Regions from separate parts of the Oleiphilus sp. HI0079 genome, predicted to be linked through region 1. Evidence: predicted binding sites of a transcription regulator. Region 1 holds the regulator's gene; the other holds the start of a gene.
What was found. The regulator LexA, encoded in region 1, represses DNA repair genes until DNA is damaged. The targets are predictions, from matches to a motif close to TACTGTNTANNTANACAGTA.

Region 1 (15,357 bases):
CTTCTCAACACCAGAACCCACATAGTATTGCTCTAAAAAACCTTGTAGTCGCTCTTCCTGACTTTCGTCGAGCAAGACTTTAGGTGTGTAGTTTTTGTGTCCCAAAATACGCCCTTTACGAATAAAGAGCATCGAATACACACTAATACCTGGCCCATCGCTCATGGCGATGACATCAAGATCTGCAATGCCTGACTCAACACTTTGACTTTCCTGTGCATGGCGCAAGTATTGGATCTGATCACGCAGCTCTGCTGCTTTTTCAAAATCTAAATCGACCGAAGCTTTCTCCATCTCTTTGATCAATTGACGAATTAGCTCAGGGTTCTTGCCTTGCAAGAACATCACAACATGCTCAACGTCTTGTCGATACTCCTCTTCACTCACCAAGCCAACACAAGGCGCTTTACAGCGTTTTATTTGGTACTGCAAACAAGGGCGAGAACGATTCCGATAGAATGATTCCTGACACTGGCGCACCTTAAATAGCTTCTCCAACAATCCTAGACTTTCGCGCACCGCATGCGCATTCGGAAACGGTCCAAAGTATTGCCCCACTTTGCCTTTGCTACGAACACGCTTGAGACTCAAAGAAGGAAATTCTTTATCACTGGCTAAATAGATATAGGGGTAGGACTTATCATCTCTAAGCAAAATATTGTAAGGAGGCTTCAACTCCTTAATCAGATTTTGCTCAAGAATCAGCGCATCGGTTTCACTGTTGGTGATCGTAACTTCAATATTGGCAATCTTTGAAACCAGCGCCCTTGTTTTAGGCGCATGATCTTGCTTGAGAAAATAACTCGAGACACGCTTTTTTAAGCTCTTAGCCTTGCCAACATAAAGTATGTCGCCCACGGCATCGAACATGCGATACACGCCGGGGGCCAAAGAAAGGTTTTTTAAATATGATTTTGCATCGAAAGATGCGGGATGGTTTTGTGTTTGTTTACCCGGCGGCATCAACTTCTAACAGCCCATGCTTAAGCGCTAAGAGGGTCAACTCCACGTCACTTTGGATCTTTAGCTTTTCAAAAATACGATAGCGATAGGTATTCACTGTTTTTGGGCTAAGGCAAAGCGCATCAGATATATCCTGAACCTTTCTACAATCAATGATCATGGACGCTATTTGCATCTCGCGACTTGATAGGTCTTCGAATGGGTCTGCGCTATCATTTAAGGCAATATTTTGCGCGATATCAGCACTAAGGTAGCGCTCGCCCAGGTCGACTATTTTTATCGCCTTAATAATTTCTGAAATATGACTGCTTTTTGAAACATATCCGGTGGCGCCTGCACTAAGTACACGCTGAGCGAATGGCGTATCCGTGCAGCCTGATACGACAACGATCTTTGAATTTCGACAGGCACTTCTGATCCGTCGAGTCGCCTCTAGGCCGCCAATTCCGGGCATCTTCATATCCATAAGAATAATCGAAGGGGCCAGATCACGCGCCATAGTAACCGCATCCTCTCCAGAGGCCGCCTCCCCAACTACTTGGATAGCACCATCATCTTCGAGCATACGCGCAATGCCCGCTCGAATGAGGTCATGATCGTCCACTACTAACACGTCTATCACGGCTCGCCTCGCCTGCTTGGAAACGTCATCGACCAAGCTAATTGTTATTCATATTCTTCTATATCGTCTAGTTTATGTTCATTGTCCTAAAATGTGAAATATTGTGACTAAATAACCTTATAAGATGTTTGTAATTTAGAAGTACTTCACGAGCTCCAGCTGAATGAAGTCTTCGGTCTGGAGAAATTGTGTTTTCTTATCAGAATCTAGGCCGGAAGTCGGCGTTAGCCTTGGCAAACCTTCGAACATCCATGCCTCAACAAAAACCTTGAGGTCACTGCTAATCCTCTGACTGGCCTCAAGCGAGTAGATTCTCTCATCAGTATGGGTATCAAAAATTCCCCCAAACAGGATTTCCGAAGAGTCGGCATCATTAAATGCATAGCGCCAACCAATGAACACGTCATCTTCAAAAATCACGCTCACGTCATTCTTGCGCTCATCAAAAAGATACTCGATGATCCACCCCAAATCGGCGTAGCTTTCAAAAATCCCAACCTGCGTGTATTCAAAGCCAGCAACTGCAGCGGCGTAGCGATCTCCAAGACCTTTATTGGTTAAAGCCTCTAGCTTCAAGAGCCAAGAATCATAAATGTACTGCGCCTCGAGGCTTGTTTGATCAATCTGTTGATAAAAGGGAATAAAGGCAGGGTCAAGGGGATTGTTATTGAAAACCAATAAAGGATCACGCGCCGTTCCTGAAAAATGCGCAAGCGCAAACTCTAACTCATCAATATAATGTGCGTAGCGCAGTGCAACATCCTGATGTTTGTTCTCAGCACCGGATTCAAACTGCGCCTCATCTGCCCGCACTTCAAACGGAAGCGCCAAGCGGCCATCGAGGCTTGGATAACTGCGCTCTCGAAAATAAGGTAACCAAAAAAGACTGATCGTCCCCCACTCTTTTTCGCTTGCTAGCTTGAGCATAGGCTGACCAAGCTTGTCCTCGTCATCTACAGCTTCTACACCATCCGTCTGGTTGATGATATCGACCAAGTGCAGAGACTCCGTCACCCCCCAGAACTCCTTGCTAACTCCGCCCTTTAACGACCACTCGTCACCAACGTAAACCCAGGATGCTTCGCGCAAATCTAGATGCGTGCGCTCGTCGTCATGAACATCGTAGCGGCCAAAAAGCAATAATTCGTAATCGCCGCTGAGCATGGCGCCGTCATAACCCAACTCACCTCTGGCCGAGAAGCGAGACTGATCCTGCCCATAAAACCCCGGTTCGGCAAAACCTCGCCACTCGATCCCTAACTCAACCTCTGGTTCTGATGCAACAACCGGCGCAAACGCAAAAATAACCGCAAACACACTCCAACGAAGCTCTTTTCCCAACATGTCAGACACTCTCTTTATTCTTATCTGCGACACATTTTGCCTAGCCAACAGAGCGCTGAATAGAGCATGACTTGGAAAAGATTGATCCATCGACTTTACAAAACCCAAAACCCTGTATACATTTACAGTTACTGGATATAACAACAGATACATATCGACGGGAAACACCCATGGAAAAGCTCACCAAACGGCAAAGCGAAGTATTGGCGCTGATCAAAACGCACATTGAAGAGACAGGATACCCGCCTACTCGTGCTGAAATCGCTCTCGCGCTGGGCTTCCGCTCTCCGAATGCAGCCGAGGATCACATCAAGGCCCTTGCTAAAAAAGGCGCGATAGAAATTGTGCCAGGCGCCAGCCGCGGTATCCGACTCCCTCAAGAAGAGGAAGACTTGGGGCTTCCGATAGTCGGCCAGGTTGCCGCCGGCAACCCTATTCTTGGTGAAGAGAACATCGAAGATTACTGCTCCCTTCAGCCAGAATTTTTCAATCCGGCTGCCGATTACTTGTTAAGAGTACGTGGCATGAGTATGAAGGACATAGGGATACTCGACGGAGACTTACTCGCGGTGCATCGCACTGAGCAGGCTCGCAATGGCCAAGTCGTTGTCGCAAGACTAGAAGATGAAGTAACCGTCAAACGTTTCTTCAAAAACAAACACCTTGTTGAGCTACACGCGGAAAACGAAGAATTCGATCCAATTATTGTTGATCTCAAAGAACAGCCGTTGGCCATTGAAGGTCTTGCGGTTGGCGTCATTCGAAAGGATACCTTGCAATGAACGAAGCATACATCCAAACAGACCTACTACACTCCCCCGAATATGAACAGAGAGGCATTCAGCAATCGACAATAGGGCCGAACAAGAGCCCTGCAAAAGAAGCGAATGTAACCGAGATTATTATCGCCAAAGCCAAATCCGATAGCGTGCAAATGCTACTGCCAATGCTTACGCGCCTGAATCAGGAGCAGCGTTGGCTGGCATTGATTGACCCACCAACGGAGCTCCTGCAACGCTGGAAAGACGAGCGACAAGCTGGCCTAGATGAGATTATGATATTGCGTTCAACTGACCATAGCGCCGCTGCGGATTTGTGCGAAAAAGCATTAGCGATGGGCACCTGCCATGCCGCCATATTATGGTCACAGGGCATTAGCAATGAAGCATTTGAACGTTTAGAGAAAGCTTCGATGCAAGGAGACAGCCATGGTATCGTTCTGCGGAGCCGTTAATAGCGAGCTGAAATAAAAAATGGGGCTTTACGCCCCATTTAAAGTTGTTTTGAAGATTAGAATTAACCGCTCGAAGTTTCAGCCTTTCGAGATGTGTGCATCGAAGGCCCTCGTTTAATGAATCGTCGAAGGCACTTCGTCTTCCTGTTTTGCTTCATATGCTGCGCGCGTTTTCGCGCTTGCAGTTTGGACACCTGCGCCGATCATAGCCTTGGCAACATCAACCTGGTGTTCGCGAAGATACTCAATAACTTCTTCTGAAAACTGAATAGTCACCAATGCTTCTTCGTCATCCATGCGCTTAAGCACGAACTCTCCGTCGTCTTGCTCTACAATTTCCAAAAACGAACTATCTGTACTCACACTGACTCCGAACTACTGTCTTAATTTGGTCGATATGGTAACACAACTACCATTCTGAATGCTGTTCTCTGACATGCTCAATAAACAGTTTTAACTCTGTTAACATTCGGGAGATATCATTGAGGCCGTTTAATACAGAGCACGGTCGAATATCGAGCTGAACGATGCTTAGCCCGTCATAAACAACCGCGTTCTCATCATTTGTTTTTTTATCCGCCATGCTAGCTGAGTCGGCCCAATCTATTGCATTTAATCGCTCCAATTCTATAAAACCCTTTACCCAACTATCAGGTTGCTTTAACTCTGCCTTTAGTTGATCAAGACTGGGAGAGCCAGCAAACGTTTGCTCAAAGTCTTGCAAAGACAAAACCCGTGCCTTCTTTGCTTTGGGTGCTAATAGCCCCACCCACTCATTCAACCAGCACGCCCAAAGCTCGCGCGCACTCAAAATTGCACCGTTTTGATACATCCTAACGCCTAATAAAGGCGCGCCAGAAGCCTCAAGATCTTGGGCTTCTGACAGCATTTTCTGCGCAAATAACAGCTGCGCTTGGACAGCCTGTTTCCATGAACTCATTGCAACCTCCTGCTCGATTCGAAAATTATACGCGAATCAAATTGTTAGCGCGTACTTGAATAGCAGAGCCGCATGATCTTTACTGTTAGGAGGCATTGAACCAAGGATAAAACGGCCGAATGAGTACTAAAGTACTAATCTGCGATGATTCCAAGCTTGCGCGCAAGCACATGGCAGCATCGCTCCCGGAAGATTGGGATATCGAACTACAGTTCGCAGAGCACGGTGCCGAAGCGCTGACGCTGTTAAAAGCTGGCGAAGCAGAGGTCATGTTCATCGACCTCAATATGCCTGTCATGGATGGCTACGAGACACTCGAGATGATCGCTAAACTTGGGCTTCCTTGTGTCAGCGTCGTCGTTTCTGGAGACATTCAGCCCGAAGCTCACGAAAGGGTGAAACGCCTCGGTGCAATCGACTTCATTAAAAAACCAATTGATGAAGGGGTGCTTAACAGCCTACTAGAAAACTACGGACTGTACCGCGCTTCAGACGTATCATCAGAGAGCGGCGACAAGACCTGCAAAAATCGCCAAGAGGCTGTTGAAAGCCTCGCGCATATCGACTACCGAGAATATATGCAGGAAGCGAGCAATGTCGCTATGGGTCAGGCAGCAGATCTACTCGCTCGCTACCTGAACGTTTTTGTCAAACTCCCTATCCCTAACGTCAATCTAATTGAAGTTGGTGAGCTTGAGATGGCTCTAGCGCAAACGGAAGATACGTCCAGCTACTCTGCTGTATGCCAAGGTTTTATTGGTTCCGGCATCTCTGGTGAATCCTTACTTATATTCAATGATGCTAGCTTCAGTGACATGGCATCACTGCTTAATTTTCAAGGCGAAATCGATCGAAAGGCAGAGCTTGAGTTGCTTATGGAGATGGCAGGAATTTTATCCGGCGCCTGTATTAATGGTTTGGCAGATCAACTGGATTTGGTATTTAGCCAAGGACATCCCGTAGTATTGGGGCAGCATGTCCAAGTCAATGAGCTCATCGGTGCAAACGCAAACCGATGGAAGCAAACCCTTGCGGTAGAAATTAACTACACCATAGAAAACCACAATATATCGTGTGACCTTTTGCTTCTTTTTACAGAGGACTCACTCGATAAGTTATATGAACAGATCAACTACTTACTGAACTAGACCTATGGATGCGGCACTCGAACAAATGAAGGAATTCCACTGGCTTCTGGATATGCTCCAGACAGTAGACGTGGGCCTAGTCGTGATCGACCAGGAATTTAACGTCAAGGTCTGGAACAGCTTCATGGAGAGTCATAGCGGCGTATCCTCAGACCTTATTCGCGACAAGAATCTGTTTAAGCAATTTGAGGACTTACCTGAAGGCTGGCTCCGCCAGAAAGCAAGTACCGTATTTGCGTTAAAGAATCGCTCTTTCATCACCTGGGAACAAAGACCCTATTTATTCAAGTTTCCAAACTATCGTCCGATTACTGGTACTGAAGAATTCATGTATCAGAACATCACGATCTCACCGCTGCTGTCTCTCGATGGAAGTGTTAATCAGGCGGTGATAATCATCTACGACGTCACCGACATAGTCGCCAATCGAAAGGCGCTCGAGAAGGTAAATGGAGAGCTCGAGCAGCTTAGTCGAACAGATCGACTCACTCAGCTATTTAATCGTGGATACTGGGAAGAATGCTTGATTAGGGAATACGAGCGCTTTACACGCTATAAGACGGAATGTTCTGTGGTTATGCTCGACATCGATCATTTCAAGAAAGTAAATGACACGTACGGCCACCCAGCGGGAGATGCAGTTATAAAGCGCGTCGCTGAGTTAGTCCGCGATAATTTGCGAAAAACGGACATAGCAGGGCGATATGGCGGCGAAGAGTTTAGCGTCATCTTGCAAAATACGGATGATGCTTCCGCAGTCTATTTTTGTGAGCGCCTCAGAAAATCCGTTGAGAAGTGCACAGTAATGCATGATGGCAATGAAATCCGTTTCACAATAAGCCTAGGCATCAGCCAGGCTGACCCAGAGCTAGTAAATTACAAAGCATGGTTGGAACAAGCAGATCAAGCACTGTATGCCAGCAAAGAAGGCGGTCGAAATCAAACTTGGGTCTATGCCAAAGACTGAGTAAACTAGCGTTTTCTAATGAATGGATGCGCTTGCCTTGAACATTTGCCACGTTAATCTTGCCCGCGGTTTTAGCGGCGGTGAAAGTCAAACACTCGCGCTTATAAAGGAACATATTCGCCTTGGCCACAAGGTGAACGTCGTTGCGAAGACTGCCAGCCCCTTTGCAGAAACGTGTAAAAAGCTCGCCTGCACTGTCCACGAAGTTCGGCACTATCTTACCGGTCATAGCAAAAGCATTACGCAAGACTCCGCCGCTGTTCATGTACACGAAGGCCAAGCAGTGTACTGGGCCTTACTACAACACATATTGTTCAAAACACCGTATATTATTACCCGTCGTATCGATAATGCTTTCAAAGACAAATGGTTCTCAAACATAGCTTATCGAAAAGCCGCATGCATTGTGTGCGTCAGCCATGCCGTTGAGAGCGTTGTTAGAGCCCAGTTCCCTGACACAAGCACAAATGTTGTGAACGACTCACCCATAAGCTATCCCGTGGATGAAAACTTGCTGAGTTCACTTTGCAGTAAGTATCAAGATAAGTTCGTGGTCATTCAGGCAGCGAAACTCTACAAGCATAAGGGCTTTGATGTCACTATTTCAGCAGCCAAGCGCCTAGCGAAACATACCGACATCCATTTCTGCTTGCTCGGAGACGGTCCCGAACTTAAGGCGCTGCAAGAGCAAGCGAGTGGTCTGAAAAACGTGGAATTCCTTGGTCGCCAAAATGACATGGGCACATGGTTTGCACGCGCAGATGTTGTGGTGCTTCCCTCACACACAGAAGGAATGGGATCCGTATTGCTGGAGGCAACCCTGGCAGGTGTTCCGGTTATTGGAACACGTGCAGGCGGCATCCCCGACGCGATTCAACACGAGGTAAATGGTCTATTAATTGATGTGGGAGACGCAGAAGCACTGGCGCATGCGCTGCTTCGATTAGTCAGTGATGACCAACTAATACATGAAATAAGCGTTCGCGCCCCTGAATTTATCGAAGGCTTCAGTATCCAGCGGGCAGCTCAGCGCTACGAACACGTATACGAAAACCTATGAACACGCGCGTCTTAAAATCTGCTCTCAACAAAACGATGCCCGTGATGTTTGGTTATGTGCCGATGGGCATGGCGTTTGGTGTACTGTTCTCAGAGCTAGAATACGATTGGTACTATGCCACACTGATGGGCGTGGTTATTTTTGCAGGTGCCGCACAGTTTATGGCAGTAGGTTTACTTGCGGCTGGAGCGGGAATGTTAGAAGTCGCCATGACGACCCTCCTTCTCAATTCGCGTCATATATTCTATGGTCTATCCCTACTGAAAGAATTCAAAGTGAAAGGCTGGCGCCGTTGGTATCTCATCTTTGGCCTAACAGATGAAACCTACTCATTGCTGACCTCTTTAAAACAGACAAAAGACAAAGAAGAAAGAGGCTGCGATCACGACTCAGGCTCACTCAGCGAAGAGCAACTGACAATTACCTGCCTCAATCAAAGCTACTGGGTGCTTGGCTGTACACTGGGTGCCTTATTGGGAGAACTCCTCGGCAAGAATGGCAGTTTCGATACGCAAGGGTTGGAATTTACCTTAACAGCCCTCTTTATGGTGTTGGTTATCGAGCAATATAAAGCAGTAAGGACGCTAGCCCCGTTTCTAATCGCTATTACATGCGGAGCCATCGCGCTCTACTTCGCCCAACCGCAAAATATGCTCTTGGTATCCCTGAGTCTTACCCTCGCGTCACTACTGATGAAATACAGGTTGAAACCATGGACTTAGCATATTTACTCGCTTTTATCGCCACGATGGCCATTGCGACGTTCATCACCCGCGCACTGCCATTCTGGCTTTTTAGCGATCAACAGCATCCAGTCGTTCTATTTTTGGGCCGATATTTGCCCCCGGCCGTCATGACCCTATTGGTGATGTACTGTTTGAAAGGCGTGCAGTGGACAAGCGGAAATCACGGCTTACCAGAGCTGGTCAGCCTTGCTGTAGTGGTGAGCGCACACCTGCTTTTCAAAAACGCGTTAATTAGTATTTTCAGCGGCACCGCTATTTACATGCTTTGGGTTCAAGGTGTTCTCGCTCGCTTAATCTAAGCGAGCATAGAAGTCACGTTCAACGCCACCCAAGGTCAGTCTTTATGTTTGTCAGCGTAGGGCTTCATGTACTTATAGAAAACACCATTGGCGTTTGACCAAGAAATCGCTAGCCCTCTCCAGCCAGCCAAAATACCGCCTTTCAGAATAAAACTTTCGAAAAAACGCCACATGGCTTTGAAGAAAATAATCGCAGGAGGGTAGCTCTTCCCACTTTGACGATTGATCTCGGTGTACCGATCCACCTTAACCAAGAACTGCCCCAAATGCTGTACAGCATTGTGATCTATCGGATAAGACAGCTTTTTAACTGCGCTACCATCATGCAATGCAACGGACTCATGGACGTCATTATCATTAAAGTTATGCGCTTCTCGGTTAAACAAACGAACCAACCAGTCGCCACCCCAACCAGCGTATTTCACATACTTGCCCATCAGATAGTTTCTACGCAGCAGCTTAATCGCAATGGTTGGATCCTGATTGGGTAGCCACCCCTCAAGAAACTCTGAAAGCTCTGGACTGACCATTTCATCCGCATCAAGAGAAAGCACCCAGTCATTACTTGCGCACGCCACAGCCGCTTGTTTGGTCTTTCCAAAGCCAACAAACTTCCCTTCAAAGATAAGTACATTGGGGTATTCCGAGGCGATTGAGAGCGTGTCGTCACTTGAACCATTGTCGTACAGAACAACCTCCTGAAACGCCTTTAACGACTCAAGCGTCTCACGAATCGTGTCTGCAGCATTCTTAACGATGATCACCGCACTTACGTGCTCTATCATGTACTTTTCCTATCTCGCCGAATGATACGTTTCGACATCAAGCATACATAAAAAAAGGGAGCCGGGGTAACCTGACGCGCGGAACGAGCGGCAGGTTTTTTAAGGCTCCCTAAGGGACTAAGATCGCTAAATCGCTATTTAGACAAATCTAAAAGCAATTTGTTCAATCGACTTACAAATGCGCCAGGCTCTTTCAATTGATCGCCCATGGCAAGTGCGGCCTGATCAAACAATACAAGCGTTAGGTCGTTAAAACGCTCATCATCCTGCTCGTCATTCAGTTGCTTAACAAGAGGATGATCGCCGTTGATTTCAAAGCTTGGCTTACTCTCAGGAACAGGCTGACCTGCGGCCTCCATAATCTTCTTCATCTGTGCATCCATATCGTGTGCACCAGCGACCAAACAAGCAGGGCTATCGGTCAAACGATTCGACATCCGCACCTCATCCACTTTGTCAGATAGCAGCTCTTTGATCTGCTTGATCAAGCTTTCGTAGGTTTTGCTCGCTTCTTCCTGTTGCTTTTTGTCTTCTTCAGCCTCTGCCTCACCAAGATCCAACTCCCCCTTGGTCACATCTTGCAGATGCTTGCCTTCGAAGTCAGACAGGTATGAAATCATCCATCCATCTATTCGATCACTCAGCACAAGCACTTCAATCCCTTTCTTACGGAAGATTTCCATATGAGGGCTTGATAAACCTGCGGCATGACTTTCAGCAGAAATATAATAAATTTTCTCCTGCCCTTCAGACATACGAGCGACGTAATCATCAAGTGATACATTTTGAGTGCTATCGCCATTCGTTGAAGCAAAACGAAGCAGCTTCGCTAGTTTCTCTTTATTAGAGAAGTCTTCGCCAAGCCCTTCTTTGATTACTTGACCAAACTCGTTCCAGAACTCTTGGTACTTCTCAGCGTCGTTCTTGGCCATTTTTGACAGCGTATCCAAAACGCGCTTGGTCAGCGCTGTGCGCAAGCTGTCGACTGTTTTATCGCTTTGTAGAATTTCACGAGATACGTTCAAAGATAGATCACGCGTATCGACGATACCTTTCACAAAGCGAAGGTATAGCGGCAAAAACTGCTCCGCTTCGTCCATAATAAACACACGCTGAACGTAAAGTTTTAAGCCCCGAGGAACGTCACGGTTATAGAGGTCAAATGGCGCTTTGGAAGGAATATAGAGCAAACTCGTGTAATCCAGCTTGCCTTCAACACGGTTGTGCGACCAAGTGAGCGGGTCCTGGAAATCGTGTGAAATGTGCTTATAGAACGACTTGTAGTCATCGTCTGACACTTCAGATTTTGAAAGCGTCCAAAGCGCCGTCGCTTCGTTTACCGTCTCATCTTCAGGTGCTTTCTGCTCTTCGCCTTCTTCCGCAGGCATTGGCTCAGATTTCATAACAACCGGGAAAGAAATGTGATCTGAATACTTCTTCACAAGACCGCGCAAGCGCCAGCCATCGGCAAATTCAGTCTCATCATCTTTCAAATGCAACACAATTGACGTACCGCGCTGAGGGCGATCAACGGTCTCAATTGTAAATTCACCTTCACCCTCTGAAGTCCAGTGCACACCCTCTTCGGCAGCAACACCCGCGCGACGGGTAAACACTTCCACTTTTTTAGCGACAATGAACGCCGAGTAGAAACCAACACCAAACTGGCCAATCAACTGCGAATCCTGTTTGCTGTCGCCCGTTAGCTTAGACATAAAGTCGGCCGTACCAGACTTCGCAATTGTACCGAGGTTGTTGATCACGTCGTCCCGAGTCATCCCGATACCATTATCGGTAATGGTGACTGTCTTAGCGTCTTTATCGAAGTCGAGGCGAATTTTTAAATCACCATCGTTCTCATAAAGCGCATCGTTTGAAAGCGCCTCAAAACGAAGCTTATCCTCTGCATCTGATGCGTTAGAAATCAATTCTCTTAGGAAGATTTCTTTGTTGCTGTAAAGGGAATGAATCATTAGGTGAAGTAGTTGCTTCACTTCCGTTTGAAAGCCTAGCGTTTCAGCATTCTTGCTAAGATTCTCTGATTCAGACATACCAATGATCTCTCTTTTGAATAACGTTAATTGATTTAAAAAAAGAACCCTTGCTCAGCGCTCGACTGGAGTTGAAGGGTTGTCCAAAAACAGCACGAAGCCATTTTTTAAGCTGCAACTGTATGTAGGGACGAAGAGAGATAATTCAAGACTAAAGCAGACAAATTTCTTCACGCGACTAGCTGTCTATCAAGCGCACTTGACTTTAGACTTCCCGCCCACGAACATCCCTACTCCATAAAAAAACAAGATACCTTTCCCATGTTGCGAGCCTTTGTTATTTTTCTGTTTTCCATCGTCGTCTTCATCGGTTTGAGCGCCGCTGTTTTAGATGCCATCTACGGCGGTGGAGAAGCGTTCCCAGATCGCAGCTCGACACCCATTCTCGATCCGTCCAAACTCGAGCTAGTCGCTGATCTTCCTTACCCTCCGGGCAATATTGCCGTGAGCGAACAAGGGCGCATATTTTTCACTTATCACCCCGAAGGTCGGCCTGAATACAATCTTGCAGAGTTAGTAAATGGCGAGCCAACTGAGCTGCGCTTCAACGCACCTTCTGAATTGAATATTGAAACCGTTCTCTCGATGCGCATCGACCGACAAAATCGCTTATGGTTGCTCGACTACGCCAACCATGGAAGCGGCACGCCACAAATTGTCGCGATCGACCTTTCTTCGATGGACGTTGTGCATCACTATGTGTTCGAGAGCGACATTGCGCCTCTTGGCTCACACCTAAACGATTTTCAGGTAGACCCTACCGGCCGCTATATATTCATTGCTGATGCAAGCATCTTTGGCTTGAGCCCAGCCCTTATCGTCTATGATGTGCAAACGCAATCGGCACGTCGCGTTATCGAAGACCACGACTCTGTCGATCCAGACAACTTTATCCCGTTTGTAGAAGGCGAGAAGATGCTGATGCTTGGCGTTTTCGCCATTCGTCCCGGCGTAGACTCAATCGCATTAGACAGAAATGGCGAGTGGTTATATTTCGCACCGGTAACGGACAACATGATGCATCGCATACGAGTAGCCGACTTACTTGAGCCAAACTTACCTAAAGAGACGCTCTATGGTCGTATCGAAGCATTTGCAGAAAAAACAATGAGCGATGGTATTACGACAGACAATGCTGGAAACATCTATATTTCAGACTTAGAGCATTCAGCTATTATCGTTATGTCGCCGTCTGGAGAGATGAAGACTCTATACAAAGATAAAAAATTACGCTGGCCGGATGGCTTTAGTTTTGGCCCTGATGGGTATCTATACGTCACAGCGAGCGCACTTCAATACGTGATGGCCAAGCCCGACAGCTATATTGCTGAAAAAGGTCCGTATCAAATTTTCAAACTTAAAACGGACCAAACGGCAACACCGGGGCACTAATAGCTAAAGCAACGGCTGAGCAGCTTCAAATTGCTGCTCAGCCGGCACATCATTCAATCAAGAAGTGTGCTCGAGCAAGAGCAATAGGCTTGTCTTGGGACTCTTGCCAAGCATGCACTTCTACATTTGCGACACGTCCTCCTTGTCGAGTGACCTCACAAAGCGCAAACGTATCGGTATCCATACCGGCTCTCAAATAATCGATAGAGAAATCAATGATTTTTGGAAATGACTCAACAGGCTGGGTCGCCAAGAGATGTAAGCTACTCGACATTTCCATAAATCCACCCAAAACCCCACCGTGAATCGCAGGCAAAATCGGGTTACCCAAATTGCTATGGTTGCGAGTCAGTTTGAAAAGGCCTGACTCGACATCCCCATCAAATTCCACTCCAATATGCTTGGCGTAAGGAATCGCTTCAATCAATGCGTCATGCTGACCCGACGCAAGCACAGACTGCCGAAGCGTTTTCAAGTCACCCTCTAGGTGATGCATCTTTGGTGCCGGAAAGTGAGGCACATCAATGCCCTTCGTCATATGCTCAAGAGAGGGTATTCCCTTCGCACCCATGCGCATAAATGTTGCAACACAATGCGCTACCGTTCTATCCACTTGATAGGCTTCACATCGCATAAAAACAATGTTGTTGGTGACGCGGTAACAACTAGCACGGGCGTAGACTGGATATCCAGGCCGCGCAGAGCGCATGTAATCAACACGCAAATCTAAGGTGGGGCACAGCTCAAATTCCGGCATAGCGCATAAAACGGCTGCGCCAGCGGTGGTGTCCATCAGTGTCGTTATCGCTCCACCATGAATCACCTTCGAGTCGGGATTGCCAATAATTCTCTCTGAGTATGGCAGTTCGAGTATTAATTCATTTTCCCGCGCGGATGTGACCGTAATTCCCAATGCTTGGCATTGTGCCAACACGGAAATAAAAGACTCAACTTGTTTCAATAAAATGCTTTCATCGCGCATCGTTAATACTGCCTCGATTATTCCAAAGCGGCGATTATAGTGAACTTCGTCACATAAAATAAGATCAAAGCATAAAGAAGCATAATAACCACGCCGTATCACTCGAATAGGATCAGAGATGAGCTCACTTTTAGGAACCAACTTAGTACTCCCGTGCGGGTCGGAACTGACGAACCGAATTGCGAAAAGCGCCATGACCGAGGGGCTTGCGGAACCCGGCGATCTCCCCGGAAAGGCACTGGAAACGCTTTATCGCTCATGGTCACATGGCGGCGCCGGACTACATATCACCGGTAATGTTCAAATTGACAGTCGCTACCTCGAACGCGCAGGGAACGTGGTTTTGGAAGACGATAAAAACCTCCCAGCCTTTAAAGCGTGGGCGAACGCCTCTCAGGTCGCTGGAAATCAATGCTGGGTACAGTTGAACCATCCAGGACGTCAGTGCCCGAAGCTCGTCAATCGCCAACCTCTCGCCCCTTCAGAAGTTCAACTCGACATGCTGGGTAATTTTGGCAAGCCTAGAGCAATGAGCGAAGAAGACATCAACGATGTGATCAAACGCTTTGCTCGTTCGGCTGAACTTTGTCAGCAAGCCGGTTTTAGTGGAGTGCAGATTCATAGTGCTCATGGTTATTTACTCAGCCAGTTTCTCTCACCTCGTGTGAATACACGAACAGATAAGTGGGGAGGCAGTGTCGAGAATCGCGCGCGGCTGTTGCGAAACATTATTGCAGCGGTTCGAGAAAAAGTAGGGCCAACCTACCCTATTGGCGTAAAGCTCAATTCTGCAGATTTTCAAAAAGATGGCTTCACCTTTGAAG
Region 2 (15,357 bases), on a different contig from region 1:
AAGACTTCTTTTGGCGGCGTCACGGTTTTTTGCGGAACACCCTCAATGCGCTGAACGTTGTACTCACGCTTCGCGAGCGTAAGCACTCTTTCTTCGCGGCGCCCTTCAACATCCGCCACGATAAGCGTCTGATTCAAGCTCGCGTCACGACCAAAACCGAATACAAAATGCCCTTCTTTGGTTACTTCTATTCGCTCATCATTAAGAAACAGCTTGGCACTAGGCGCGACTTTGCCCACAAGAACACCACCTTGGGTCAGCTCGCCGTAATACTCAATCTCGGGACCTTCAGCAAAAGCCGAAGACATAGACCAGAAAAAAAGTAAGACGATTATTTGCTCGATTCGTAGATTCTTCATGCAATAATTCTTAATACGAAAATTCTTCATGTGATTATTTGTCATGACCTCACAAAGTAGTAAGTAATATGGCGAACTATACTCAAGACGGCTTGTTCAACTGCCCGGCTCATCCTCCTCGAGGCGCTCTTGAACTCACATTAGACCAAAAAGCCTGCCCTCAGATTCCCGGAAGCGTTCGCTTATTCGAGCAATGCCTCAGCAAATCTGATTCGAACACCACCCTGCAAGCCTTGCTTAGCAATCTTGATTGGCAACAGCCTTACATCCGAATGCACGGACGAGAGATTGCAATACCGCGAAAACAAGTCTGGATGGGTGATCCAGACACGGCCTATCGTTACTCGGGCAAGCTGTTCATTCCCGAAAACTGGGACCCAACCGTACTAAGTGTAAAAGCGCGCGTCGAATCCATGAGCGGCCATCAATACAACTCCGTCCTTTGCAACCTGTATCGCGATGGACAGGACTCCGTCGCATGGCACGCAGACGACGAACCTGAGCTTGACCCTACAGTACCCATCGCGTCGATATCTTTCGGCGCGACCCGCCGCTTTGATCTAAAACCAAAAAATGGCGAAAAAATGCGTATTCCAATTCAATTAGAAGACGCCATGCTTCTCGTGATGAGCCCTGAGGTGCAAATGTATTGGCTACACCAAATCCCTAAAACGAAAAAAGTTCACGCGCCGCGCGTGAATCTCACTTTTCGACAGGTAAAAACACATTAATACGCGCTCGCTGGCGCCAAGCTCAGGTTTCGCCTTGTTCGGTATCAGCCGCTCTAAGCGCATCAAATTTCTGAAGAATAGAACCATACATTGAGCGCACCGGATAATTTCCATGCTTATCCTTCGTTCCGGGGTGCTCGCCAAGAAGTAATTCAAGCGCCTCATCAACATGCTTAACTGTATGTATATGGAAACGACCCGCTTTAATAGCCTCGCGTACCTTGGTGTTGAGCATTAGATTGATTTGATTTGTATCCGGTAAAATAACCGCCTGATCCCCAGTCAAACCAAGAATCTCACAAGCATCAAAAAAGCCTTCGATTTTTTCATTTACACCACCAACCGGTTGTACCTCACCAAACTGGTTAACAGAGCCTGTAACAGCAAAATTTTGCTTGATGGGACGATCACCGAGAGACGACACCAAAGCACACAGTTCACCTAGCGAAGCGCTGTCGCCATCAACCTCACCATAAGACTGCTCAAAAGCGATGCTAGCGGACAAAGGCATCGGCTTGTACTTCGCAAAAAGCGTCGATAAATACGATGACAATATCATCACCCCCTTGGTGTGAATGTTGCCACCAAGACGTGCATTGTGCTCAATATCTACAATATCGCCATCACCAAAATAACAGTTTGCGGTCACCCTATTAGGCATACCAAACTCCGTGCCGCCAACACTCAGCACAGATAAAGCGTTAATCTGACCGACAACTGATCCGCTGACACTCAGAAGTGTCGAGCCGTTGCTCAATGTATGAAACATCTGGTCTTTAATGCGACTGTTGCGCATAAGATTGCTCTCTAGAGCACGCTCCACGTGCGCATTGCGAATCATGTTCGAACCTTGTTCTTTCGCCCAATAGTTGCTCTCCCGCAACAGGTTCGCAATATCCGAAGCATGCAAAGAAAGCTTGCTTTGATCCTCTGCCTGACGCGAACTGTACTCAATCACCCGCGCAATAGCTTTTCGATCTAGATGCAAAAAGCCCTTATCGTGAACAAGACTCGAGATAAATTGCGAATAGTGCTGTTCAGATACAGCCGTTCTCGCCATCTCATTCTCGAAGTCCGCCGTCACCTTGAAGAGTTCCTCAAACTCCGGGTCATAGTGCTGCAACAAAAGATAGGTTTCTCGGTCACCTAGTAGGATCACTTTTACATCCAAAGGGATCGCTTCCGGCTCCAGCGAGATAGTGCCAGACAAAGTAACTTCTTTTTCTAGAGAGTTAATTTGCAAGGCTCGCGCACGAAGGGCGCGTTTAAGCCCATCCCAGACAAAAGGCTGCTCGAGGACTTTTGTTGCATCGATCAGTAAGTATCCACCATTTGCTCGATGCATCGATCCGGGACGAATCAAACTAAAGTCGGTAAAGACGGAACCCTTATAGGTCACGCTCTCTACATAACCAAAAAGGTTGTGATAATTCGGATTCTCTTCAACAACCACCGGCGGGCGGTTGTTTTTATGATGAACCAATACGTTTACCTGATAGCGTCTCGGCAGCTTTTTATCCAGCGTCGCATCCGCGAGAGCGCTCTGCTCATCCCGCTCCTCAAGAAAAATATCTAGATTCTCGACCATGTCCTTTTGCAGAGCCTGGAGATAGCTAACGACATTGGGTAGCTTTTTGTATTTCTCCAAGAGGTTATCAACGTGATGCTTCGAGACTCCTATGATCATCTCTTCATTCAGCTGCTCTTGTTTATCAACAAACTCCTGCTCCCAAGCAGCCATCTTCCGAATCGTGTTGCGCAGTTTGACTTCAAGCTTATTGATTATCTCATCGAACTTGTCCTGCTCGTCTTGCGACAAGCTATCAAAGGTTTCGGCCGTATGAGGTTCCTCACCATTTAATGCTGTGAGGCGATAGCCGCCCGGCGTAGTGATACTCAACTGAACCGACTTTCTGCGCGCCTGCTTGGCAAGTTTTTCTAATGCCTCTTCCTGAATCTCGGCATATTCGGTTTTAAGCTTATCGGCTCGTTCGTAGTAACTCTCATTATCGAAGGCTTGAGGGATCGCCTTGGTAAGGCGCGTCATCAACGCCTCCATGTCACGCTTCAACTGAATGCCCTGCCCGACAGGCAGCTGCAACATCGTTGGGTTTCTAGGCTCCTCGAAATTCACCACATAACACCAGTCAGAGACATCATGCTTCGGCGTGATCTGTCGCTTTAAATAACGCAACATCATGGTTCGTTTGCCGAGCCCTGTCCGACCAATAGCATAGATGTTGTAGCCACTTCCGGGCATTGCCATCGCAAAACGCACCGCTTCTTGCGCACGCTCTTGACCAACGATTTCCTCCAAAGGCTCTAAAGACTTGGTGGAGGCACCTGAGATGCTTGACGGTACGCACTCAGCATACACATCAGAATGGATAAGTTTTTTCACTACGCAACCTTACTCAATGCTTCGAGAGTCGTCATTTTGAAGAGTAGCCTTCACTGTGCACCAAATTATCGAACGGCGCAAAACCACACCGATATTATTAAAGAACATTAAGCTATCGCCGATAAAATAACCATCACGATCAATATTCGACGCACTATGTTTATCGAACGCTTTGCACCCCAGATACGAAAAAGCTTGGTTCCCGCTAGAAGCCGAGTCCCCAATATGGAAAACAACACAAAAAAAGGAAACCCCTTTGCCGATCGCCGTCGGTCAAGCGATCGTAGAAAAAAGGCGCTCGTAATAAGTTTTGCTGATAGAAGGAAGAGTCATGACAGAAGAAAGAAGGCACCCATGAGGGGCACACCTTCGGAAGCGAAAAAAGAGCTCGGACAACACATTGATATCATTGTTTGAGACCAGCGCATGCAACGGTTGTTTTTACAACTGTCAGCCATTAAGCTCACACCATTCAAGTTAGATGTGATGTTAGGGATGCACTCACCAAGTATTATCAACTGGGTCGAAAAGCGTATCAAGCGCAGACACAAGGCGCCAGGATTGCGCTGCAAGCTTGCTTTTACCGGGCTAACCAGTTGGCTAAAACCCACGCTTACAGTGCAGTGCGTTGATATCAATCGTTATGGCATGGCAGGCTTCATAAGCGTCCCAGTAAAAGAGGGTGCGGTCGTTTCGTTGAGCTTCAAGGGCAAGTACATTGTTCAGTCTAATGTTAAAGCAACCGTTAGCTCTTGCGCTGCGTCGTCACAGGGTTATCGAGTTAGCCTTGTTTTTTGCTATGCAACCGACACAAAACACTATAACCGTCGAGTAGATAACGCCCTTTCTCGCATAGAACGAATATACTCAAAACAATAATCAGCAAACGAGCAACCCAAAAGATGGCAACGGACTTCGAAAGTGTAAAGCTTGCTGTAGAGGATAAGATCAGTTTTGTTAAGCGTTGCGGCTTGCAGCTTTTGTCTGCTGAGAATGGCGCAGTCACATGTTTAATGCCCGGCAAGGGCAACGAAAACCATCTTGGTGCCATGTACGCCGGCGCACTGTTCACGCTTGCGGAAATACCCGGCGGCGCGCTTTGGCTTGCTAATTTTGATATTGCCAAATGCTATCCGATTTTAAAAAGCTTCCGAATTGATTATTTAAAGCCCGCAATGGGCGATATCACCTTCAGCGTCTCCCTCACTCCGGATGAAATTGCAGATTTCCAGCAAAGGTGCGCAGCAGAAGGAAAAGTCGAGTTTGAACTGGCTGGCGATTTAAAAGATCATAGCGGTCAAATTGTCGCGAGAAGCGTTGGCACCTATCAGTTGCGCAAGCACTGATCACCACTAGTTAGGTTTTCAGCAAATGCCAGGGAATGCCTCAAGGAACACCATTACGGGCTTGGTACTGCTCGTAATGTTGGGATGCAGTGTTTGGGCGACAGATAACACCTTTAATTCTCATACATTTGAGTATTCATCCTACTTTGACCGTGAAAACCTTGCCTTACAGCATGTTCTAGAACTGCCAGACCAAAAGTGGAAACCTTTCGCCGGCAACTATTACCAGGTTTCATTGACGAATGACGAGTTCTGGGAGCTCGATGATTACCCTATACTCTGGGTAAAAATCGAAATACCAAAACGGATCAAGCAAGACAGATTATTACTTGAGGTCGTCCCAAACACAGGTGTAGATGGATTACTTGTGCAGAATATTCAAGGTCGCTGGCAATGGATCAGCGCGGAAGGACGCCAACTAAACAACCCCAACTCTTTACCTACTACCTACCTAACCTTTTCCATCGACCCAACAACAGAAACGAAAATCGCCTATCTCAAACTGAATACGAGCCAAGTTTATAACTTTAGCATTGATGTATACGAGCCCTCGGCCTGGGTTTGGGAAACTCTCACTAGACACATGCTGATAGGCATGGTGCTTGGCGCAATGATGCTCGCGTTTTGCTATAACCTAGCGATCGGAATCAGCGCCGGAGAACGTCTATATCTCATCTATGCGGCCTACGTGGCCAGTATGTTCTTTTACACCATCGTTTATCAAGGCTATCTGCGAGTATATTTCCCCGATTGGGGCGGCCAAGGCGTTGTAGCGCGTTCCACCGTTTATATCGTCATCTACGCAGCGCTCGCCTTTGCGAGGGAGTTTTTCAATTTGCGGGAGGAGCGCGGACGACTAGACAAAGTCACACAGGTTACTCAGGCAAGTATCATCATTGCGTTGCTGATCAGCTTGTTCGTTAATGACTTTTACGCTTTCGTCATTAATGACTCCTTATCGATCTTCTCAATCTTGATCGGTTTTTTTGCTGGCTTTCATGGTCTTAAACGTGGCCATCCATTAGCAAAGCTATTTTTGTTTGCGTGGTCCTGTTTTCTTATCGGCTCTCTCGCGTGGACCTTTGTTTGGATTGGGTTGGTTCGACCTACAACGCTCGCAACCAACATGTTATTGGTCGGCACAGCCATAGAGATCGGGCTGCTCTCGTTGATACTCAGTTACCGCTATTCGTTTTTTAAAGAGACATCCGAATCACTGTCAGAGCAATATAAAAAGTACCAGAGCCTAAGTGAGACAGACGAACTCACGGGCATCAATAATCGAAGAGGATTCCTCAAAGCAGTCGACAAAGAGATCAATAAAACGCCTCATGAACTGGTTTGGCTTGCCTTAGATATCGATCACTTTAAAAGTTTCAATGACAAGTACGGCCACCTCGCAGGAGACCGCCTCCTAGCAGCATTTGGAGCTCTTCTTAAATCTCGAACTCAGCGAGAAGAGCTCACCTCCAAGCTCGTAATAGAACGAAGCGGCGAAGTCTACCGACGGAGCATCGTTGGGCGCATGGGAGGAGAAGAGTTCTCTATACTTCTAGTGAATACATCACTGAGCCAGGCAAAGCTTTACGTTGATCGACTAATGAAAGAATTCTCTGAACTTCATGTCATCAACGATCGTGGCGAAGTCATTAATACCACGCTATCGATTGGCGGTGCGCCCGTCAAAGAAAATGATTCTATCGATCAAGCTTGGAAACGCGCCGATGCACGGCTCTATGAGGCGAAAGCAGCGGGCCGAAACTGCGCTATTATCACGCCTTAAGCTAGACTAACTCTACCTATTTTAATTCTCTATCCGGCGACAGTAGCGCAAAATAGTCTGTTCAAATTCAGCCTCATTCATTTCCTGCAGCCGACGGATGTTCTTCTCGGGAATTTGTTCGACACGGCTCTCGCCATAGCGTTCGATGGCCTTTGTCATCGATTTCTCTCGTATCACGTGGATAACCGGAAACGGACTGCGATTAGTAAAGTTTGAGCGCGCGTTCACTGCCTCCCCTTCAAATTGATAAGAAGGATGGAAGCCGACCAACTGAAAAGTTTCCTCCAGCGCGTTTTCTTCGAGAAACCGCTGCATGTCATCGATGAACCCCAACAAATCGTCAAGCTCCGGAAAATCCGTGTTATTGAAAACAAGCAACGTTGTTTCTAGATCTGTCGGGTTAGCATCAAGCAGTCGTACGATCTCCTCTTTAAAAAAGAAGGCGCATTCCAGACGTGAGGATTCAAAACAGGCCACCGTTCTCACGAGTCCATGATTGGCGGGATAAGAAGCGAAGGGGCAGAAATCCTGAGCGATAACGACCTGCTTTAACCACAACTCTATTAGCGCAATTGCTGACTTTTCTTGTTCAGAGAATTTTCCCTCACCAGTCATGATTCACCGTCCGCAAAGAAACCACCATCCAAGACTTGTATGTAACTCTCATGCCCGTGATCAGCATGCCCTTCGATAACGCAACGTAAAACCAGCTTCGTTGGAGTGTCAAAGCGGATAATCATTTCGCGCGTATCCTGAGGCTGAATGGTCATTGTAGGCCGGTCGGCAAGCGTACCAACCATCGATTTCGCTGCGTCAGTATTCGTATTTGAATGGACATGCCCATCTGCGGAACTTACCTCCATACGTGCGTGTCTCACCTCATCCTCGACAAAGGCTTTGAACTCAGCATCTTTCATGGCATCAGCGGGCTCCGCCGAAAAAAGAAATACGTGTACTTCATCTGTTCTATTATCAAAGACAAAGCGTGTTTTTTGATTCGTTAGCACTTCTATTTGTTCAGGAAACAGTAGTTTGTAAAGCACCTCAACCCGATGAACGCTCTCAGCTGATGCGACACCAAATAAGGGATCTTTCCAGTATTCACCGAGAATATCTTCCGGCTTCAATGCATACGCAGACAGGCTATAAATCACCAGCCCACAGCTCAAAAATACTCGAGCGCCCAGCAACAAAATGTTTGCTCCTTACTTAATCGTTGTGCTTCACTAACAGAATAAGTCGACAAGAATGTTTTGGAAAGGATTACGTGAGCAACACGCCAATATGCATCACAATAGCAGGCTCAGACTCCAGTGGCGGTGCAGGCATACAAGCTGATCTGAAGACGTTTGCCGCACACAACTGTTATGCGATGAGCGTCATTACTGCGTCGACAGCACAAACGCATTTAGGCATCACGGATATTCAGCCACTTCCTAGCCACCATATAAAAGCGCAACTCGACGCTTTGCTCCAAAACTACTCTATCAAAGCGATCAAAACCGGCATGTTCTCTTCTTCCGATCAGATAGAGACAGTGGCTGATGCTCTGGATGAGTACAATCATATACCACTGATTGTCGACCCTGTACTAGGGAGCAGTTCGGGCAGCAGTTGGGTAACAGAAGAGCTGGTCAATAGTTACTTAACCACCCTTCTTCCGCGGGCTACTCTGATCACACCCAACACGATCGAGGCAGAAACACTGTTTAATGTTCAAAAACACGCCAAGCCACTGGGGCATCTGCAAGGCATCGCTATGCAGTACAACGTCGCTATTTTATTAAAAGGTGGGCACGCAGTGAGCAGTGACGAGGTTATCGACCATCTCGTGCAACCTCATCACGTCGAGAGTTTTCATCATCGCCACATTGAGTCTGAAAATACGCATGGAACAGGCTGTACGCTTGCTTCAGCGATCACCGCCAACATCGCACACGGTGAAACTCTTCAACACGCTTGTGCACTTGCCATAGACTATATCGACGCATTGCTTCGCTCATCAAAGGGCTTTATTGAACACAATTCGAAGCCACCTTTACGTAATCTGCCAATGAACCATTTTTTTGAAGTGTGAAAGCAGGATAAACTTAGCCTAAGCGTGACCCTCATTAACAACGAACCAAAGAAGAACAATTGCTTACTATGCGAGCCTTGCCAACACTACTTATCAGCACCCTATTACTTGCATTATCTGGATGCGCCAACACCGATAAACCCAAGTATGACCACATAGAACCGCCTGAAGAAGCCGAAACTTCCTCGCCGGAACAGCTCTATGAGCGAACAGCAGCACTTTTTAGCCGACCTGAAAATTTAGGCCTAGAATTTTACTCGCCGAGCTTCTACGCATCAGCGCTGGACGCTTTGGAAGACGCCGAAACAGCCCTGAATAGCTTACACGAAAGCACAATTTCGCCTGTTAGAGCTCTTATTGCGTCTAGAAAGCTGTTAGAGAAGGCACAAGCGACCAGAGAAAAAGTAGATCGAAATCTCAAAGAACTGGTGACGCATCGCAACCTACTGATCGAGCTCAACGCGCCAAAGTGGCAGCCAGATGAGTGGAAGTCCGTCAGTAGCGAAATAAAAGGACTTGTCCTACTTATTGAAGACGATGACATTAAAGCCGCCATTGATCAGGAGCCTAGTGTTCGTAAAGACATGTATGCTCTTGAAATAGATACCCTGCTCGCATCTGCGCTGGATCAAGCAAGATCGACACTGGAAAAGGCAGAGCAAGTAGATGCTGATAAGTTTTCCCCTAGTCTTTTTAATAGTGCCGATATACTAATTGACGATACAGAGATTTACATTCGCTCCAACTTTCGGGATAGAAAAGGGATCGCGACGCAAGCAGAAAACGCTCGCCTTGAAGCCGAACGAGCCTATAAAACAGCTTTGGATAGCAAATTCCTACTATCACTGAACGAAAAGCAAACAGAACGTTATTTGATTAAGGTAAAAGAGAAAATAAATAGCATTGCACAGATCACAGACAATGAATCGTTGCCACCTGCAACGCTGGATGAGGCGCTCAATAGCCTGTTTATGCTGATGGAGACCCGTCAAACCAATAAAGAATCAGAGGAAACAGATGCAGATTCGACTGCCCCAAATAACGAGATTGTTCAAGACGAGGATGCTGACATACAAATTCTTGAGGTATTAGACAGCTTACACTTAGAAGATAACTCAAGTGACAATCTAGATGCCGAAGTCGAGTCAGAAGAGCAAACCTTTGATGACATCGAATATATTGAGTAAGACAAGAAAGCACAGAGTTGAATTTCAGCACAAAAAAAGCCCGCTCAATTGAGCGGGCAAGTCTTTACTAGCAAATAAGGAAGAAAACAGAACGTCGCTAAGATTTCTCTACAAACCAAGAAAATCTTAAGCACGTATTACTATACTTCTAAGGCAAGCTCTTCGGACTTACCGCCAGACTTAGAATCAATTTTTGGCATAAATTTATCTCGAATTTTTTGCTCAATCTCATTAGCAATTTCAGGGTTCTCCTCAAGAAACTTAGCCGCGTTTGCCTTACCTTGACCAATCTTGTCACCATTGTATGCGTACCAAGCGCCTGCTTTATCAACCAAGCCTTCTTTCACACCAAGGTCTATCACTTCACCCATATGATAAATACCTTTACCGTACATGATCTGGAATTCGGCTTGCTTAAACGGTGGTGATACTTTGTTTTTCACCACTTTTACGCGCGTTTCGTTGCCAACAATCTCATCGCCAACTTTAACAGAACCCGTGCGGCGGATATCCAATCGAACAGATGCATAGAACTTAAGCGCATTACCACCCGTCGTCGTTTCTGGATTGCCAAACATCACACCGATCTTCATTCGAATCTGGTTAATAAAGATACATAGGCAATTGGCATTCTTAATATTGCCTGTGATCTTTCGCAAGGCTTGTGACATCAAGCGAGCCTGCAGACCCATGTGACTATCACCCATATCACCCTCAATCTCGGCACGAGGCGTTAGCGCCGCTACGGAGTCAACAATGATCACATCGACAGCACCAGAGCGAACCAACATATCTGCAATTTCGAGCGCTTGCTCCCCGGTATCAGGTTGCGATACTAATAACTCATCAACATTAACACCTAGTTTCTCTGCATAGATTGGGTCAAGTGCGTGCTCTGCATCGACAAAGGCACACGTTTTACCCTGCTTCTGCGCTTCAGCGATTACCTGAAGTGTCAACGTCGTCTTACCCGAACTCTCAGGGCCATATATCTCGACGATTCGACCATAAGGGAGGCCGCCTATGCCTAACGCGATATCTAACCCGAGAGAGCCCGTCGAAACTGCGGGAATAGCTTCTCTTGGTTGATCACCCATTTTCATGACCGCGCCCTTACCAAACTGTTTTTCAATTTGAGAGAGTGCTGCGTTAAGTGCCTTTTGCTTGTTGCCTTCCATTTTGATTCCCCTATCGATTTGTGATGAATTATGTCGCATCCTTGCAACCACAATATACTGTATGCTTAATCAGTATTATGTGCAGCGATATTTAATCTGTCCAGTTTTTTATCCAGTAGTTGACTTACAAATGCGTAAACCTCTTCTTGCTAAGTAAGATACAAGCTAAAGCGTCAAAAACTGTCGCCGAAATTTAGTGACCGCCTAAAACAACAATTTTTTAGTGTTTTCAGCATAGGCTAAACGTATGCTTATCTTTATCGTCTCGATCAACCTCTAATAAATAAGACGCTTAAAATAATGCAAAACACCAGTCCAGTGCTTGAAGAAAACACCCAAGTAAAACGCCCAATGGTAATTGATGGTTCATTTCTTTTTGGAAATTTACTTGAGTTTGGTAAAGATCCACTGGCGTTCATACAACGGGCGCTCCGGTTAAAGCAGCCCATCATCGATTTTTGCATGCCATCACAACGCATTTCCTTAGTAACAAGTGCGGATATGGCGCACCAAGTACTTGTTAAGCACGCATCACAGTTCAAGAAAGCGGATAATGACGTTGGCGTTATGGCTCATGTCCTTGGCAATGGATTGGTGACAAATAACGATTTTGCGTCCCACAAGAAGCAGCGCAAGCTTACCCAGCCTGGATTTCACTTCAGACGCATTCAATCCTATGCAGATACCATGATTCGATATACGAGACAGTATTCTGATGACTGGCTGACTGATGCTGAGCGTGACATTAATGATGACATGTTCAAGCTAACGCTGTTTATCGTTTCGAAAACACTTTTTGACAACGATGTCGAGACAATGAGTGAGGTGTCTAGCGAAGTTGGAAAGTCTATGCATGAACTACAAGAAATCATGAACAAAGGTTTTCAAAGCATGTATGTCCTTCCCTCTTGGATTCCCATGCCAGGCTCCAAACGCCTGAAAAAAGCAAAGAAACGTCTCCATGACATAATCCAAGGCATGATTGATGCGCGCACCAAAGCGGACGGCACCTTCGAGTCCGGCGATGACCTTTTGAGCATGTTGCTAGAGTCGCGATACGACGATGGCACACAGATGTCTCGCGAACAGTTGATGGATGAGCTTGTCACCTTACTCTCTGCTGGCCACGAAACAACTTCGAATACAATGACTTGGGTGCTCTATTTGATGGCCAGCCATCCTGAACTTCAAGAACGAGCCTATGAAGAGGTCATGGAACTATTAAGCGATAGCGAGCTTTGTCTTGAAAACCTAGATCAGCTCTCTTATGTAGAGCAAGTTATCAAAGAAGGAATGCGGTTATACCCTCCCGCGTGGGTACTTAATACGCGCCAAGCTATCGAAGACGTCGAGGTAGGCGGCTATTTCTTTGAGAAAGGAAAACGGGTCTTTGTTAGCCCTTACGCGAATCACTACAACCCAGAGTATTTCCCAAACCCCGAACACTTCAACCCGGAAAGGTTTAGTGAAGAGAACGAGTCTAAACTTCCGCGATACGCTTACATGCCATTTGGTGGTGGGAATCGGGTATGCATCGGCAACTCGTTTGCAATGATGGAAAACAAAATCATCTTAGCATTGTTGCTGAAAAGCTTTCGCTTTGAGCTTTGCGCGAGAACAAAGGTAGAACCTCAGCCTCATGTCACCTTGAATAACAAAGATGGCATGTGGCTAAAAGTCGTCAGACGTTCTACTTAGCAATAGCCTATAGCGCTGGGGCTTAATCGACCGCTGAAATTCGGCAAAGGACTCCATTGAGCGCTGCATTGCCGGTCACAGGGTCATACACTTTATCGTCCACCAGATCATTCACACTCACACCGGCGTGCTGCTCTGCGATATTCAAGCGAGTACCGGAGCGGTTATGACCCCAGCCGTGAGGAATACTAACAACCCCCTGCATAACTTCATCAGAAGCCTTGACTGCGACCCGCTCTTTCCCGACCCGGGTCTCGACCTCGATTAAGCCGCAGTCTTCAATGCCAAGGCGCTCCATATCTGAGGGATGCACAAGCGCATGGTAGCGCACTGGCCCTTTAACGAGTCGATGTGAATTATGCATCCAAGAGTTGTTGCTGCGAACATGTCGTCGACCGATCAGTCTCATATCATACGATGTGTTTTGCTCTGTTTCAGCGTCGAGAGATAGCGCTTTAATCGGATCAACTAACGAGTGAATCACTAGCTGCACTGCTTTGTCCGCAGTACAAATACGCTGACTTAATCCTGGCTTCAAAGGACCCAAATCAATACCACTTGGGTGTTTCTTGAGTGTTTCTAATGACAACTCATATTCACTGCCCGCGCTTTTCCCATACGGCCCCATCTGCATGCCCATATCCATTAGCATCTTGGGCTCGACTAACGGTTTAAAGGAGAGCTGTTTCGCATCAGAGAGCGCTTTTGCCAATCCAGATAGAATCTCCCAGTCATGCAATGCGCCTTCTGGACGAGGAAAAACTTCGCTGTTAAATCGTGCAACATCACGTATCGCAAGCCGGAAAAACGCAACGTCATAGTGATCATGCTCGAGCGGGCCAGTTGGAGGAAGGATATAATCGGCGTGACGCGTCGTCTCGTTCAAGTAAAAGTCCAAAGCAACCATTAAATCTAAGCTTTCAAGCGCTGTGTCCAATTGGCGACCATTCGGTGCCGATAAAACAGGGTTGCCTGCCAACGTGTAAAGAGCCCTAAACTGCCCGTCTCCGGGAGTAAGGATTTCCTCAGCAAGAGCGGTGCTTGGAAATTCACCGGCAAACTCCGGCAAGCCGCTCACTCTAGTGTGGTAGCGGGCGAAATGTCCCGGACTTGGCTCACCAGGCCGAACATAACCTACTGCAGACGAGGGAAACATCGCGCCACCAGGTCGATCCAAATTTCCCGTCAGTAGATTAATCAAATGAATAGCCCACTGACAAATCGTCCCATATTGCTGAACAGACACCCCCATCCTGCCATATAGAACTGCAGTCGGCGCGCACATAAACTCCTCAATAACACGCTGTTGGTCCGCAGCCGAAACGCCACTTTTTCGCTCGGCCAAATCAAAGCTGAATGGCGCTACCAATGCCGTTAACTCACTCAAGCCAACAACTGGAACAGACTCAATGAATTCTTCGTTTTCGACCTTAGAAATCACATGTTTCAGAAATGCCAAAAGCACATATACATCAGCAGAAGGTTTTACGAACAAATGCTCGTCAGCAAGCGCGGCCGTTTCTGAACGACGAGGGTCGACAACGACAAACTTTCCGCCGCGTTTTTGAATCGCTTTTAAACGATTCTTTACGTCAGGCACAGTCATCATGCTGCCATTTGATGCTACCGGATTAGCACCGAATATCAGCATATAGTCCGTTCGATCAATATCCGGGACAGGAACAAGAAACTGGTGTCCGAATAGATGCATTGCAACGAAATGATGGGGTAATTGATCTAACGAGGTAGCCGAAAAATTACTTTTCGTAGCTAATGCTTTTCTGAGCAGGCGCCCGTGCGTCAAATTTCCGTAGTTGTGAACGTTGGGATTGCCCGCATACACAGCGACCGAATCATTCCCAAACTTCGCCTGAATCTCGGCTGTGCGCTTTGCTATCTCTTCAAATGCGGCCTGCCAAGAAATCTCTTGCCAGTCCTGACCAACTCGCTTCATTGGTTTTCGCAAACGATCCGGATCCTCATGCAAATCCTGCAAAGCAATCGCTTTAGGGCAGATATGCCCCCGACTGAACGGATCCTCAGGATCACCTTTTATCTCTAGGATCTCCTCACCTTTCGTTTTGATCGTTAAACCGCAAATCGCTTCGCATAAATGACACGCGCGTTTATGGGTAATTATTGCGCCTTCAAGGTCTTGAGCAGTGGACATAAAGAACCTTTGTCTTTTCGTTATTGTTTTGATTTTGTCAGGCTTGACAGTGCCTACTTATAATCGGGACTAAGCCCCACAACCAGATTGTGCCTCAAGCATTGCAGCGACCTCATCCTGATAGCGCTCCTCTACCGGCACAAATGCACCCTTAAGCTCATCATAGGCTTGGACATCACCACTACCGATATCGTAGCACCAGGCATGAATAGCGAGCTTTCCTGTCGCAAACTTCGCTGCAACATGCGGGTGCGTCATAATGTGTTGCTTCTGAATGAGCACATTCTCTTGTACTAAATGCATTAGTTTTTCTGCATCGGACAAACCTTCATACTTTTCATCGACAATTTGCTTTGCGGCAAGCGAAAAAGATAGCCACTGAGCGACATGAGGTAAGCCTCGAACACTATCAGGGTTCATCACACCC

Region 2: recA (recombinase RecA) is a predicted target of LexA. The motif match lies at 11,118-11,137, and genes of this name have one in related genera.

The regions. Positions count from the first base shown of each region.
Region 1 covers NZ_LWFT01000573.1:8,954-24,310, reverse strand. The annotation lists gene uvrC (excinuclease ABC subunit UvrC) at 1-963, opposite strand, end outside; gene A3750_RS09625 (response regulator) at 950-1,585, opposite strand; gene A3750_RS09620 (hypothetical protein) at 1,721-2,938, opposite strand; gene lexA (transcriptional repressor LexA) at 3,100-3,711, shown strand; gene A3750_RS09610 (SulA-like leucine-rich domain-containing protein) at 3,708-4,163, shown strand; gene A3750_RS09605 (hypothetical protein) at 4,278-4,526, opposite strand; gene A3750_RS09600 (hypothetical protein) at 4,573-5,103, opposite strand; gene A3750_RS09595 (response regulator) at 5,223-6,251, shown strand; gene A3750_RS09590 (GGDEF domain-containing protein) at 6,256-7,218, shown strand; gene A3750_RS09585 (glycosyltransferase family 4 protein) at 7,241-8,278, shown strand; gene A3750_RS09580 (AzlC family ABC transporter permease) at 8,275-9,000, shown strand; gene A3750_RS09575 (branched-chain amino acid transporter permease) at 8,991-9,323, shown strand; gene A3750_RS09570 (glycosyltransferase family 2 protein) at 9,359-10,108, opposite strand; gene htpG (molecular chaperone HtpG) at 10,243-12,159, opposite strand; gene A3750_RS09560 (SMP-30/gluconolactonase/LRE family protein) at 12,421-13,551, shown strand; gene A3750_RS26820 (PaaI family thioesterase) at 13,601-14,533, opposite strand; gene A3750_RS09550 (NADH:flavin oxidoreductase/NADH oxidase family protein) at 14,652-15,357, shown strand, end outside.
Region 2 covers NZ_LWFT01001394.1:12,909-28,265, reverse strand. The annotation lists gene A3750_RS24125 (M23 family metallopeptidase) at 1-359, opposite strand, end outside; gene A3750_RS24120 (alpha-ketoglutarate-dependent dioxygenase AlkB) at 428-1,090, shown strand; gene A3750_RS24115 (Lon protease family protein) at 1,113-3,491, opposite strand; gene A3750_RS24105 (hypothetical protein) at 3,918-4,370, shown strand; gene A3750_RS24100 (PaaI family thioesterase) at 4,394-4,837, shown strand; gene A3750_RS24095 (diguanylate cyclase) at 4,863-6,620, shown strand; gene A3750_RS24090 (DUF1415 family protein) at 6,642-7,235, opposite strand; gene A3750_RS24085 (hypothetical protein) at 7,232-7,813, opposite strand; gene thiD (bifunctional hydroxymethylpyrimidine kinase/phosphomethylpyrimidine kinase) at 7,888-8,697, shown strand; gene A3750_RS24075 (hypothetical protein) at 8,757-9,884, shown strand; gene recA (recombinase RecA) at 10,025-11,062, opposite strand; gene A3750_RS24065 (cytochrome P450) at 11,363-12,760, shown strand; gene A3750_RS24060 (molybdopterin-dependent oxidoreductase) at 12,783-14,930, opposite strand; gene A3750_RS24055 (carbonic anhydrase) at 15,000-15,357, opposite strand, start outside.